2 regions of the Weizmannia sp. FSL K6-0777 genome follow, and region 1 is predicted to be linked to the other one. Evidence: predicted binding sites of a transcription regulator. Region 1 holds the regulator's gene; the other holds the start of a gene.
The links. Region 1 encodes Rex, which represses fermentation and respiration genes when NADH is low (regulators of the CRP and FNR family bind a similar motif). Its sites were predicted from a motif close to TTGTGAAATATTTCACAA; they were not measured.
Positions count from the first base shown of each region.

Region 2: qoxA (cytochrome aa3 quinol oxidase subunit II) is a predicted target of Rex. The motif match lies at 2,449-2,466, and genes of this name have one in related genera.

Region 1 covers NZ_CP151971.1:3,319,805-3,325,321, reverse strand. Annotated here, with positions in the region: gene tsaD (tRNA (adenosine(37)-N6)-threonylcarbamoyltransferase complex transferase subunit TsaD) at 1-146, shown strand, start outside; gene NST70_RS15900 (ABC-F family ATP-binding cassette domain-containing protein) at 449-2,368, opposite strand; gene NST70_RS15895 (redox-sensing transcriptional repressor Rex) at 2,683-3,366, shown strand; gene tatC (twin-arginine translocase subunit TatC) at 3,517-4,281, shown strand; gene NST70_RS15885 (YdiK family protein) at 4,318-4,515, opposite strand; gene NST70_RS15880 (CPBP family intramembrane glutamic endopeptidase) at 4,512-5,240, opposite strand.
Region 2 covers NZ_CP151971.1:690,989-696,505, forward strand. Annotated here, with positions in the region: gene qoxB (cytochrome aa3 quinol oxidase subunit I) at 1-1,234, opposite strand, end outside; gene qoxA (cytochrome aa3 quinol oxidase subunit II) at 1,259-2,185, opposite strand; gene NST70_RS03180 (HAD family hydrolase) at 2,531-3,190, shown strand; gene NST70_RS03185 (LCP family protein) at 3,244-4,155, opposite strand; gene NST70_RS03190 (hypothetical protein) at 4,377-4,592, shown strand; gene NST70_RS03195 (hypothetical protein) at 4,637-4,879, opposite strand; gene ppc (phosphoenolpyruvate carboxylase) at 5,081-5,517, opposite strand, start outside.

The DNA of each region.
Region 1 (5,517 bases):
AAGTGGCGTTGCGCATCCCGCCGATCCAGTTATGCACAGACAATGCGGCGATGATTGCCGCATGCGGGACGGTGCTTTTTGAAAAGGGAAAAAGAAGCTCCCTTGACTTAAATGCTTATCCCGGGCTGGACATTGAAAACTTTTAAACAGGGTTGTGAAAAACCGGTGTATGGGAATCGTCCATACACCGGTTTTTTTGGAGATATGCAGGGGAATTGTGCACAATCTGTGGAAAAGTTGTTGATAAATGATTGGACTTGTGTAAAACTTTTAAAATTTTTCCGGACAGGTTGTGGGTATTGTGGATAAATCTGTTGATAATTGTGGATTTTGTGGAAAAACGTTTTGGAAAGCAAGAAATCAATATACCGCCTGTGCATAAATCTGTGCATGGCGCGAGATGCCAAAATAAAAACCTGTGCAGAAAATTTCCACACAGGTCCAAACATTACTCCGCCAGTTCTGCCCATTCTTCCATCAGCGTGTCCAGCTCCAATTTCCGTTGCTCCAGTTCTTCTGTCAGCTCGCGGATTTTAATATGGTCCTGAAAGATTTCCGGGTCGGCCATTTTTTCTTCCCGGTCATGAATTTCTGTTTCCAACGTTTCAATTCTTGTTTCAATTTCTTCAATCCTCCGCTTTTTTTGCCGCTCGCGTTTTTTTGCTTCTTTATCCTGCCGGTAGTTGTTTTTCGCCGGCTGTTCCGCTTTAACCTTTTCTTGTTTCGTGTTTTCCAGGCGTGCAATTTCCAGCATTTCTTCTTTTTTTTGCACATAATAATCATAGTCGCCGAGAAATTCACGGGTTCCCTCCGGCGAGAGCTCCACCACTTTTGTGGCAATCCGGTTAATGAAATAGCGGTCGTGGGAAATGAACAAAATCGTTCCCGGGTAATCGATGAGCGCATTTTCCAGTACTTCTTTACTGTCCAAATCAAGGTGGTTTGTCGGTTCATCTAAAATTAGAAAGTTCGCCTTTTCCAGCATCAATTTGGCGAGGGCAAGCCGGGCTTTTTCGCCGCCGCTTAAGGATGAGACGGTTTTTAAAACGTCATCGCCGGAAAAAAGAAAATTCCCGAGTGCCGTGCGGATTTCTTTTTCTGTTTTCAGCGGGTATGTATCCCATAATTCCCGGAGGACCGTTTTATTGGAAGATAAGTCGGCCAGTTCTTGATCGTAATAGCCGGTCATAACGTTGGAGCCATATTCGATCGTGCCGGATATCAGCGGGATTCTCCGGATAATCGATTTCAAAAGCGTTGACTTGCCGATGCCGTTCGGGCCGACAAGGGCAACACTGTCTTGTTTTTTGACTGAAAGATGGATGTTTTTGGCAACCGGCTCCCCGTCGTAGCCGATGGCAGCATCCCGGACATGAAGGACTTCGTTCCCGCTTTGTTTGGCAATTTCAAACGAAAACCGGGCAGATTTTTCATCGCCAAGCGGCTTGTCCATCAATTCCATTTTTTCCAGTTGTTTCCTCCTACTTTGCGCCCGCTTTGTCGTGGTGGCACGGGCAATGTTTTTTTGGATGAATGCCTGCAATTTCGCAACTTCTTCCTGCTGCTTTTCATATTGTTTGACCTCTCGCTCGTACTGGGCGGCCTTTTGTTCCAGATACCGGCTGTAGTTGCCGTGGTATTTTTTAATAGAATGCCTTGAAATTTCATAGACCTGGTTGACGACTTTATCCAGAAAATAACGGTCATGGGACACGATCAGAATGGCGCCTTCATAGCCTTGTAAATATTGCTCCAGCCAGGTGAGCGTTTCGATATCGAGATGGTTTGTCGGCTCATCCAAAATGAGGATGTCCGGCTTTGTGAGCAGCAATTTCGCCAATGCAAGGCGTGTTTTTTGCCCGCCGCTTAATGTCCGGATCGGGGTGTTGTAGTCGTACTGGTCAAAACGGAAGCCATGCAGAACGGACCGGATATCCGCTTCGATCTGATATCCGCCTTCATCTTTAAAACGTGTCTGCAAAGTATCATAAGCATGCAGCACTTTTTCATACTCCGCCGGGCGGTTATAAATCTTAGGGTCGGCCATTTTTTGTTCGTATTCGCGAAGCTGTTTTTCCATATCCAGCAAATTTTTAAAAACCGACATCATTTCGTCCCAAATGGACAGATCCGATTCGAGTCCGGTATTTTGGGCGAGATAACCGATTTCGACACCATTCGGCATAATGATGGAACCTTCATCATAAGAAAGCTGGCCGGCGATGATTTTCAGGAGGGTCGATTTGCCGGCCCCGTTTCTCCCGACCAAGGCAATCCGGTCTTTTGTTTGAATTTCTAATTTTATATCCGATAAAATAAGTTCAGCGCCATAATATTTTGTGACTTGTTGAACTTGCAGCAACATCATCTTTATGTTCACCTCTATACCATTGTAAGTGTACAGGAAGGCGAACTGCAACTCAACCGGCGTGATCGGAATTTGTCAAAAAACTTTTCACATAAATTCGTAAAAACCCATGAAAAAAATGCTTACTTGTGATATATTTAACATAGTTGGAGAGAGAAAAAGACGCATGCAGGCATTTTTTTAAAACATATTTTTTCTTTGCTCAGATAGGAGTAATATTATAATGAAGAATGGCAGCGCTGCCATTCTGGAATGGACGCACGATTGGAACCAACAGCACAAAAAACTTAAGCTTTCAACTTGGGGGATTTCACATGAAGGATGAATCAGTAAAAATACCGCAAGCCACTGCAAAACGGCTTCCATTATATTACCGGTACCTGAGAAATTTATATACACTTGGCAAGCAAAGGGTATCCTCGGCGGAACTGAGTGAAGCGGTGAAAGTCGACTCCGCTACGATACGCAGGGATTTTTCCTACTTCGGGGCACTTGGAAAAAAAGGTTATGGTTATAATGTAAAATATTTATTGTCTTTTTTCGGCAAGACGCTGAACCAGGATGAGATCACAGATGTAGCGCTGGTTGGCGTTGGGAACCTCGGTACAGCCCTTTTGAATTACAATTTTTCGAAGAATAACAGCGCACGGATTGTGATGGCATTTGACAATGACCCCGGGAAGGTGGGGAGCCATGTTGGCAATGTGCCTGTTTACAGCATGGACGAATTAAGAGAACGGCTTTGCGCGGAAGATGTGACGGTTGTGATTTTGACGGTCCCCGCTTCCAGTGCCCAGGCAGTGACAGACGAGCTTGCCAGTACAAATGTAAAAGGCGTTTTAAACTTTACACCTGCCCGGCTGAACGTGCCGCCGGATATCCGCGTCCATCATATTGACCTGGCCGTGGAACTACAGGCACTGATCTATTTTTTAAAACATTATTCAAATGATGAAGAAAATTTGAAAGAAACAAAAGAGCCGGTTGCGAAGCCATAGCCAAAAAGCTTTTTTTCCGTTATCATAGTGGGTACAGGGGGTGGCCCGATTGAAAACGGAATGCAGGCGCAAATGGCAATGGCCGGATTTGGCTGTGGCGTGCAAAGGGAAAAGGGCGGATTCAACGCCGGCACTTAAAGGGGAACGGCGATGAATACGAAAAAAATGCCGGTTACCGGACACATCCAGGAATTGAGAAAGCGGTTAATTACCGTTCTCATTTTCTTTCTGTTTGCCCTGGTTGTTGGCTTTTTTACCGCAAAACCTGTTATACGTTATTTGCAGCATGCCAAAAATGCCGGCATGTTCACGATGAATGCCTTCAGGGTAACCGATCCTATTAAGGTTTTTATGGAAGTTTCGGTTGTGATCGCATGCCTATTGACCCTGCCGGTGATTTTGTACCAGCTTTGGGCGTTTATAAGCCCGGGGCTGTATGAGAAAGAAAAGAAACTGACATTAAGTTACATTCCTGTTTCCATCTTGCTTTTTATAGCCGGCGTTTCTTTTTCCTATTTCGTGCTTTGTCCGCTGATGGTGAAGTTTATGATGGGCTTGTCAAATGAAATGGGCATTCGTGCGGTGATCGGGATCCGGGAGTATATTCAGTTTCTGCTAGAGATCACGCTTCCGTTTGGCTTTGTGTTCCAAATGCCGGTCGTGGTCCTGTTTCTGACCCGGCTTGGCATCATTACGCCGAGACTGTTGAAAAAGGTAAGAAAATATGCGTATCTTGCTTTGATTGCAGCTGCCGGCATCATCACCCCGCCGGACGTGTTTTCGCAGCTGATTACCTTTGTTCCACTCGTTTTGCTGTATGAAGCAAGCACACTGATTTCGAAAATGGCGTACCGCAATGCCAAAAAAGCGGCAAAAGAAATGCCAATGGATGAACAGACGATTGCTTCTGAATAAGAAAGCCGTTTTCCGGACGGAGCCGGAAAACGGCTTTTATTTTTTCACTGAGTTTTTCAGCTTGAAATGGAGAAAGATCAGCCTGATGCCGGAACCCAGATCCAATGTTGCAATCAACAGCAGTAAATAAGAAAAAAAGCCCCAGCCGCCCACTTGTACCTGCTGAATGGCAAAATAAGTGAACAAAGCCCCGAGCAGGCAGTTTACAATCCCTGAAAAAAGTGGTCTCATCATAGAAGTCCTCCAATTGAGCTGTAAATTTCATGTACGGATGTCTGCAGAACGGACGGGTGCAAAAGCAGCCTCACGACCACAATCGTGTTCATGGAAACATGCGCAAACATGGAAACGGTGATCCGGTTTGTTTTCTCGTATAAATAAGCGAGCGTCAGCCCTAAAAGGGAATATAAAAACAAGTGGCTCGGTTCGGTATGCGCGAGTCCGAAAATAACCGAGCTGACAATACCGGATAAAAGGAATGAAAAGCGCCTGCGCAGCGTGCCGAAAATGATTTTCCGAAAAACGATTTCCTCGAGAATCGGCCCTGCGATCGAGCTGATGAGGATGACGAGCGGAAATCTTTCAATCAGCGCCATGATTTGCTGCGTATTGTTGGAGGCAGCCGGGGCACCGAATAATGATTCAATGATCGCGGCTGCAGTCTGGGCAAAGAAACAAAGAAAGACGCCGCCTATTGCCCATATGGCGGATGGCGCGGCCGGAAGCGGTTCAGTCCGGTCTGTTTCTTTCTTTGCGGCTTTTCTTAAAAAGTACAGGACGATGATCAGCCCGATGATAAAGCTGATGACGGTCCAAAGCGGGGGCGTCAATGTCCGCATGCTGTCTGCCGGTTCGTGGAAAACGTTCACCCCGGCATAGTAGAGCAACGGATACCCGACGGCGCCGGACAGCAGCATAAGGATGTACGTCACGAGAATATACACATACTCTTTTTTCACGCGTTCTTTTCCTTTCTTGCCAGTTCAAAGTTTAAAGGATCGCAAATTCGTCCAATATGTTCATTGTACTATTGAACCGGGCGGGGTTCAAATGCCGTGCGCAGAGCCAGCCTTTTCAGTTGCATATCCGGATGGTGATCAAGCATACTTATAAAAGGGCAAGCGGCTGAAATGGAGGCGCGCAACCGGCATCCTTTGACGGGGCTCTTTAAAGGATGCAGGGCCCGAAAAAAATAAAAAAAGTTGGATGAGAGACTTGCAAAAAAGCAAGGAATTA
Region 2 (5,517 bases), 960 kb from region 1:
CAATCAGGAAATATGAATTGTGATATTGATAGTCTGCTGCTGCCATGGAAAGCATAACACCCGTAACCCCGCCGATCAAAAATGTCGGGATAAAGGCAAGCGACCAAAGCATAGGCGTTGTTGTTCTAATTTTCCCTTTATGCAATGTAAAGATTTCGTTAAATAATTTGACACCCGTTGGTATCGCGATAATCATCGTTGAGATCGAGAAGAACGAGTTTACGACTGCTGTGTTCCCCATTGTAAAGAAGTGGTGAACCCATGTGAAATAACTGAAGAATGCGATACCAGCCATCGCAACGACCATGGAGGCATATCCAAACAATCGTTTACCCGAGAATGTAGCGATAATGTCCGCGTAAATCCCAAGAGATGGCAGCAACACAATGTACACTTCCGGGTGGCCCCAGATCCAGAACAAGTTTGCCCATAACATCGGGCTGCCGCCTGAACCCATGGTAAAGAAGTGTGCGCCGAAAGTACGGTCAAACGTTACTTCTGCCAAAGCCACTGTCAAAACAGGGAAAGCAAAAAGCACGATGATAAAAGTAATCAAAGTAGACCATACGAACATCGGCATTTTCATTAATGTCATGCCCGGCGCCCTCATTTTCAGAATCGTGACAATGAAGTTCACGGCTGTTGCCAGTGTCCCGATCCCGGAAAGCTGCAGGCCCATTGCATAATAGTTGTTTCCGACACCTTTTGTAAATTCCGTGCCTGCAAGCGGGAAGTAGTTCGTCCAGCCGGCAGTAGGGGAACCCCCGATAATAAATGAAATATTAAAGAGGCACATCCCTGCAACCATTGCCCAGAAGCTGAATGCGTTCAAAAGCGGGAAGGCAACATCGCGCGCCCCGATTTGGAGCGGAACAGCAACGTTAATCAGGCCGAACAAAAACGGCATCGCCATAAATAAGATCATGACAACCCCGTGGGTCGTAAAGATCCCGTCATAATGGTTGGCATCAAGCAGATGCTGGTTCGGCAGTGCAAGCTGTGTTCTCATCATTAAAGCATCGACACCGCCGCGGAATAACATTAATACCGCAACGATAATGTACATAATCCCGATTTTTTTATGGTCAACGGTTGTCAGCCATTCTTTCCATAACCATTTCCATTTCTTGAAATAGGTTAGAGAAAAGATCACAGCGGCCGCGCCAAGTGCCATGCCAACTTCGGCGGCATATATGGCCGGTTCACCGGTGACGAAAAAATCACTAAGTTTCACACTGTTTTCCTCCTATTCCAATGATTATTTTCCGCCCATATCCATACCGGACATATCGTGGTGGTGATGGTGATTTTGTTTCTCACCTTTTTCCGATTCTTCATAATAGCTTTTTTGTTCATCCGGTTTATCCCATTTTAAATGGGTTCCCGTGTAAGTCTGTCTTCCTACGAGGCCTTCTTTTTTAATCAGTTTTTCATAATCCGATTTTTTCATTTGAGGCGCTCTGCTTTTGACTTCCTTCACCCACGCATTAAAATCTTTCGGTGTTTGGGCCAACACATCGAAGTCCATCTTTGCAAAGCCTTCCCCGTTGAAGTTTGCGTTTCTTCCTGTATATTCGCCAGGGTGGTCTGCAGCCAGAATCAGCCTCATCGTCATGTTCGGCATCGTATATTTCTGTCCGCCAAGTTCAGGGATCCAGAAAGATGCCATCGTACCGGATGATGTCAATTCGAAATTGATTGGCCGCCCAGCCGGGATGTTTACATAGTTAACGGTTTCAATGCCCTGTTCCGGATAACTGAAAATCCATTTCCATTCCGATGACGTGACATAAATCGTTAAAGGTTTTTCGCTTTTCATGGATTTTGGCGTTTCTTCAACCGAATAGTTTGCTTTAACGGTTGGAATGGCAATGGCGATAATAATCAGCACCGGGATAATGGTCCACACCGTTTCCAGCACTTTATGGCCGTGGATTTGCGGCGGTTTATAATCAGCCGGCAGACGCGACGCCCTGTATTTTATCACCATATAAAGATACAACCCAAGGACAACGACGAATACAAAGGCCATTAAGATGGATGAGTAAACAATCAAATGATATTGTTCCCGCGCCATTGGGCCTTGTGGGTCGAGCACTGCAAATTTGGTGTCACATCCGCCGAGCAAAAAGAGCGATGTGAGGGACAAAAGCAGCACCAGTTTCCAAGGTAGTTTCCTCAACACATTTTTTCTCTCCTTCCGGTTTGGTAAAATAGTGTACAAATAAAAGCAAATGAAAAAAAGGTGGTACTTTTATTTTTTCACCTTTATTATGGTGCTAACCTATTTTACATTAAAAAAATATAGATGTATTGTCTTTTACCCTTATTCCGCCATGTTTCATAAAAATTTCATAAAAAGTTCATATATTTTTCATAGAATTGTCAAATACTGGCATTATCCAGAAATAATTTACAACTTTGTGAAGGAATACGGTATTTAATATTTTGGAAAAGATTTCAAAACCATTTTGGGAGGAAAAGTGTTTTTAACGTATAATGTTAAGGGAAACAGAAAGGGGTTTTACGGATGATAAAAGCTGTGATTTTTGATTTCGACGGGCTGATTATGGATACGGAATCGGAACACTATGAAGCGCTTTGTGAAATTTTTCGCGGCTACAATTGCGAGATGCCGCTTGAACTATGGGGAAAGGGGGTAGGCACGCATTCGGGTTTTAAGCCGTTTAAATATCTTGAAGAGCAGATCAAAAAGCCGCTTGATACAGAAAAACTGGACCACGAGCTGGAGGAAATGTTTTTAAAACGGCTCGAAAAAGGCGCGGCCCGCGAAGGCGTGGAAGATTATTTAAAGTCGGCCAAGAACCTCGGGCTTAAAGTCGGGCTGGCTTCAAGCTCCGACAGGAAATGGCTGCACCGCTATTTGCGCCAGCTTGGCCTTCTCGCTTATTTTGACTGCATCAAATCTTCCGATGACGTTGAAAAAGTCAAACCGGACCCTGCTTTGTATTTGAAAGCGGCCGGCTGTCTCGGCGTGGAACCGGAACAATGCCTCGTCTTCGAAGATTCGCCAAACGGGTCGCTTGCGGCAAAACGCGCCGGTATGGCATGCGTAGTCGTCCCGAACCGGGTAACAAAAGACCTCAAGTTCGGCGAGATTGACCACCGCCTCGGGTCAATGGCAGAAACGCCGCTTGAAGAAGTAATCCGGTTTATTGAAAGCCGTTGACAGAACAACCCGCTTCTGCATGCCGGAAGCGGGTTGTTTGTTTCCACTATTCCTTAGTCACCAGACAGATTTTCTTCCAGCATTTGCGTGACTTTTTCTTTTTCAGCATCTGACACCGCCAAATAATAGATCCCGTCAAAGTTGGCATCGGTGCCTTTTACTTCATACTCGGTAATGTTTTTGGCGGCATTCCGGTAATTTTTCTCAATCGTAAGCATGTCATTAAACGTCATATTTGTTTTGACATTGTCGCCAAGCGTATCAAGGATACTGCTGTATTTTGCCACAGAAGAAATGCTGGTTGCTTTCCGGATCAGCGCCTCGATCACTTTCCGCTGCCGTTTATTGCGGCCAAAATCGCCTTCCGGATCAAGATGGCGCATTCTGACATAGCCGAGCGCCTGGGCTCCGTTCAGATGAATTTCCCCTTTTTTGTAATGGTACCCTTTTTTATAGTACCCTTCGTCATGCCAGTCAATTGTGTTGTTGACGGTAATGCCGCCAACCGCATTGACCAGTTTTTTCAGGGCCTGCATGTTGATTTTCACATAATAATCCATTTGGATACCGGTAAAGTCCTCAACGGTCTGCAGTGCCATACTGGTTCCGCCATATGCATACGCAGCATTGATTTTGTCATATGTGCCGCGTCCGGCGATCAGCGTCCTTGTATCCCGCGGGATGCTGACCAGCTGTGTCGTGCTTTTTTTCGGATTAATGGTCATCACAATGATGGCATCGGAACGGCCGCTGTCATTTGCACGTTCATCCACACCAAGCAGCAAAACGGAAATCGGCTGCCCGTTCTGGCTTGAGATGCTTTCATTTGAAGTGCCTGCCAACGATTCATGCATTTTATTAGCCGCAGCTTTTGCCGAGTGATAAACATAGTAGGCATAACCGCCACAGGCGATGACCAGGATCCCAATTAAGCTTAAAAAAGACATCAGGATTTTTTTCTTCATCGGCGGCCCTCTCTTTTTTCGTCATATAATTGTTTATTATAGCATGATTCGCTACGCTTGAATATCCTTTTTTGTCGATTCCCATCATATCCCGGTTGTATCAGGCATGGCTGTGCTGCCGCTTTATAATCATCCGCATTTTGAAAAGAAAGCATTAAGAAAAATTTAAGTTTGCGCCCCATAATGAAGCCGGAAAGCAGAACAGATGGTTCCTGTTAAAATTGGAAAACAAAAAAGGAGAACATAATGATGAAGAAGTGGATATTGCAGCCGTTTTGATTGTTGCGGCCATCGGGGGAGGGCCGCTTTTCTATGTAAAAAGCAAGGCAGACCGTGCAGACGCAAGCACAAAGACAGTCCAGACGGCCACAGTGGAGAAAGGGATGGCCGTGCCCAGCATCTTCCGGCACAGCTTTCCGGCGGCCAGCAGCAGGTGAAATAGAGCGGCAAATGAGCAGCCGCTCTTTTAGCTGTTTTACATTTACCGGTCCCGGCTTATTACCCACTCATCCTTGGGCCCGTCCAGCTCCATTTTTTGCAATTCCAGCCTCATTTTTTCTGTTTCCAGCAGGAAGTTTTCGTTTTTTAACTTTTCGAGCTCCAGTTCTTTCTCCAAAACTTGTACTCTTATTTTTTCACGCGACTTAAAAAAATTCGTTACAATTGCGACAATCGGCACAGAAAAAATTAAAATGACTGAAATCAATCCGATAAAGTCATCCATTAGCACACCCCCGGCATATTCTTAAACCCATTATACAATAAGTGCTGCATTCTTTTTACCATTTCCGTCAAAAAAGGGGGCTCCCGCCAGCCTTTTCGGGGCAGCCCTTCAGAAAAACATCCGGAAAATGAGAAAAACCGCCGGGAAAAAATGATTTTCCCAACGGTTTTTTTGTTTTAAAAAGAGCTTTTGGGATTGCTATCAGCCTGTATTCCGGAGCCCTGCGGCGATGCCGTTGATCGTAAGCAGGACCTCCATCAGCAGGTGCCGGGCTTTTTCATCTTTGTTTTCGCGTTCACGCAGTTGCGAAATAAGATAGACCTGGAACAGGTTCAGCGGGTCGACATACGGGTTGCGGAGGCGCACTGATTCTTTAATGTTCGGCGTGTAATCCAGCAACTCTTTTTGGTCCGCAATCTTTAAAACCATTTCCTTCGTCAGTTCATATTCCGCTTTGATCAGGCCGAAAATCCGGCCGGCAACTTCAGGATCTTTCACCAGTCTCGTATACTCTTCAGCCGTGGAAAGCTCCGCCTTGATCAATGCCATTTGCAGGTTATTGATCGTTGCATGGAAGAACGGCCATGATGCATACATTTCCCGAAGCAACTTGAAATTGCCGGTTTCTTCCACATATT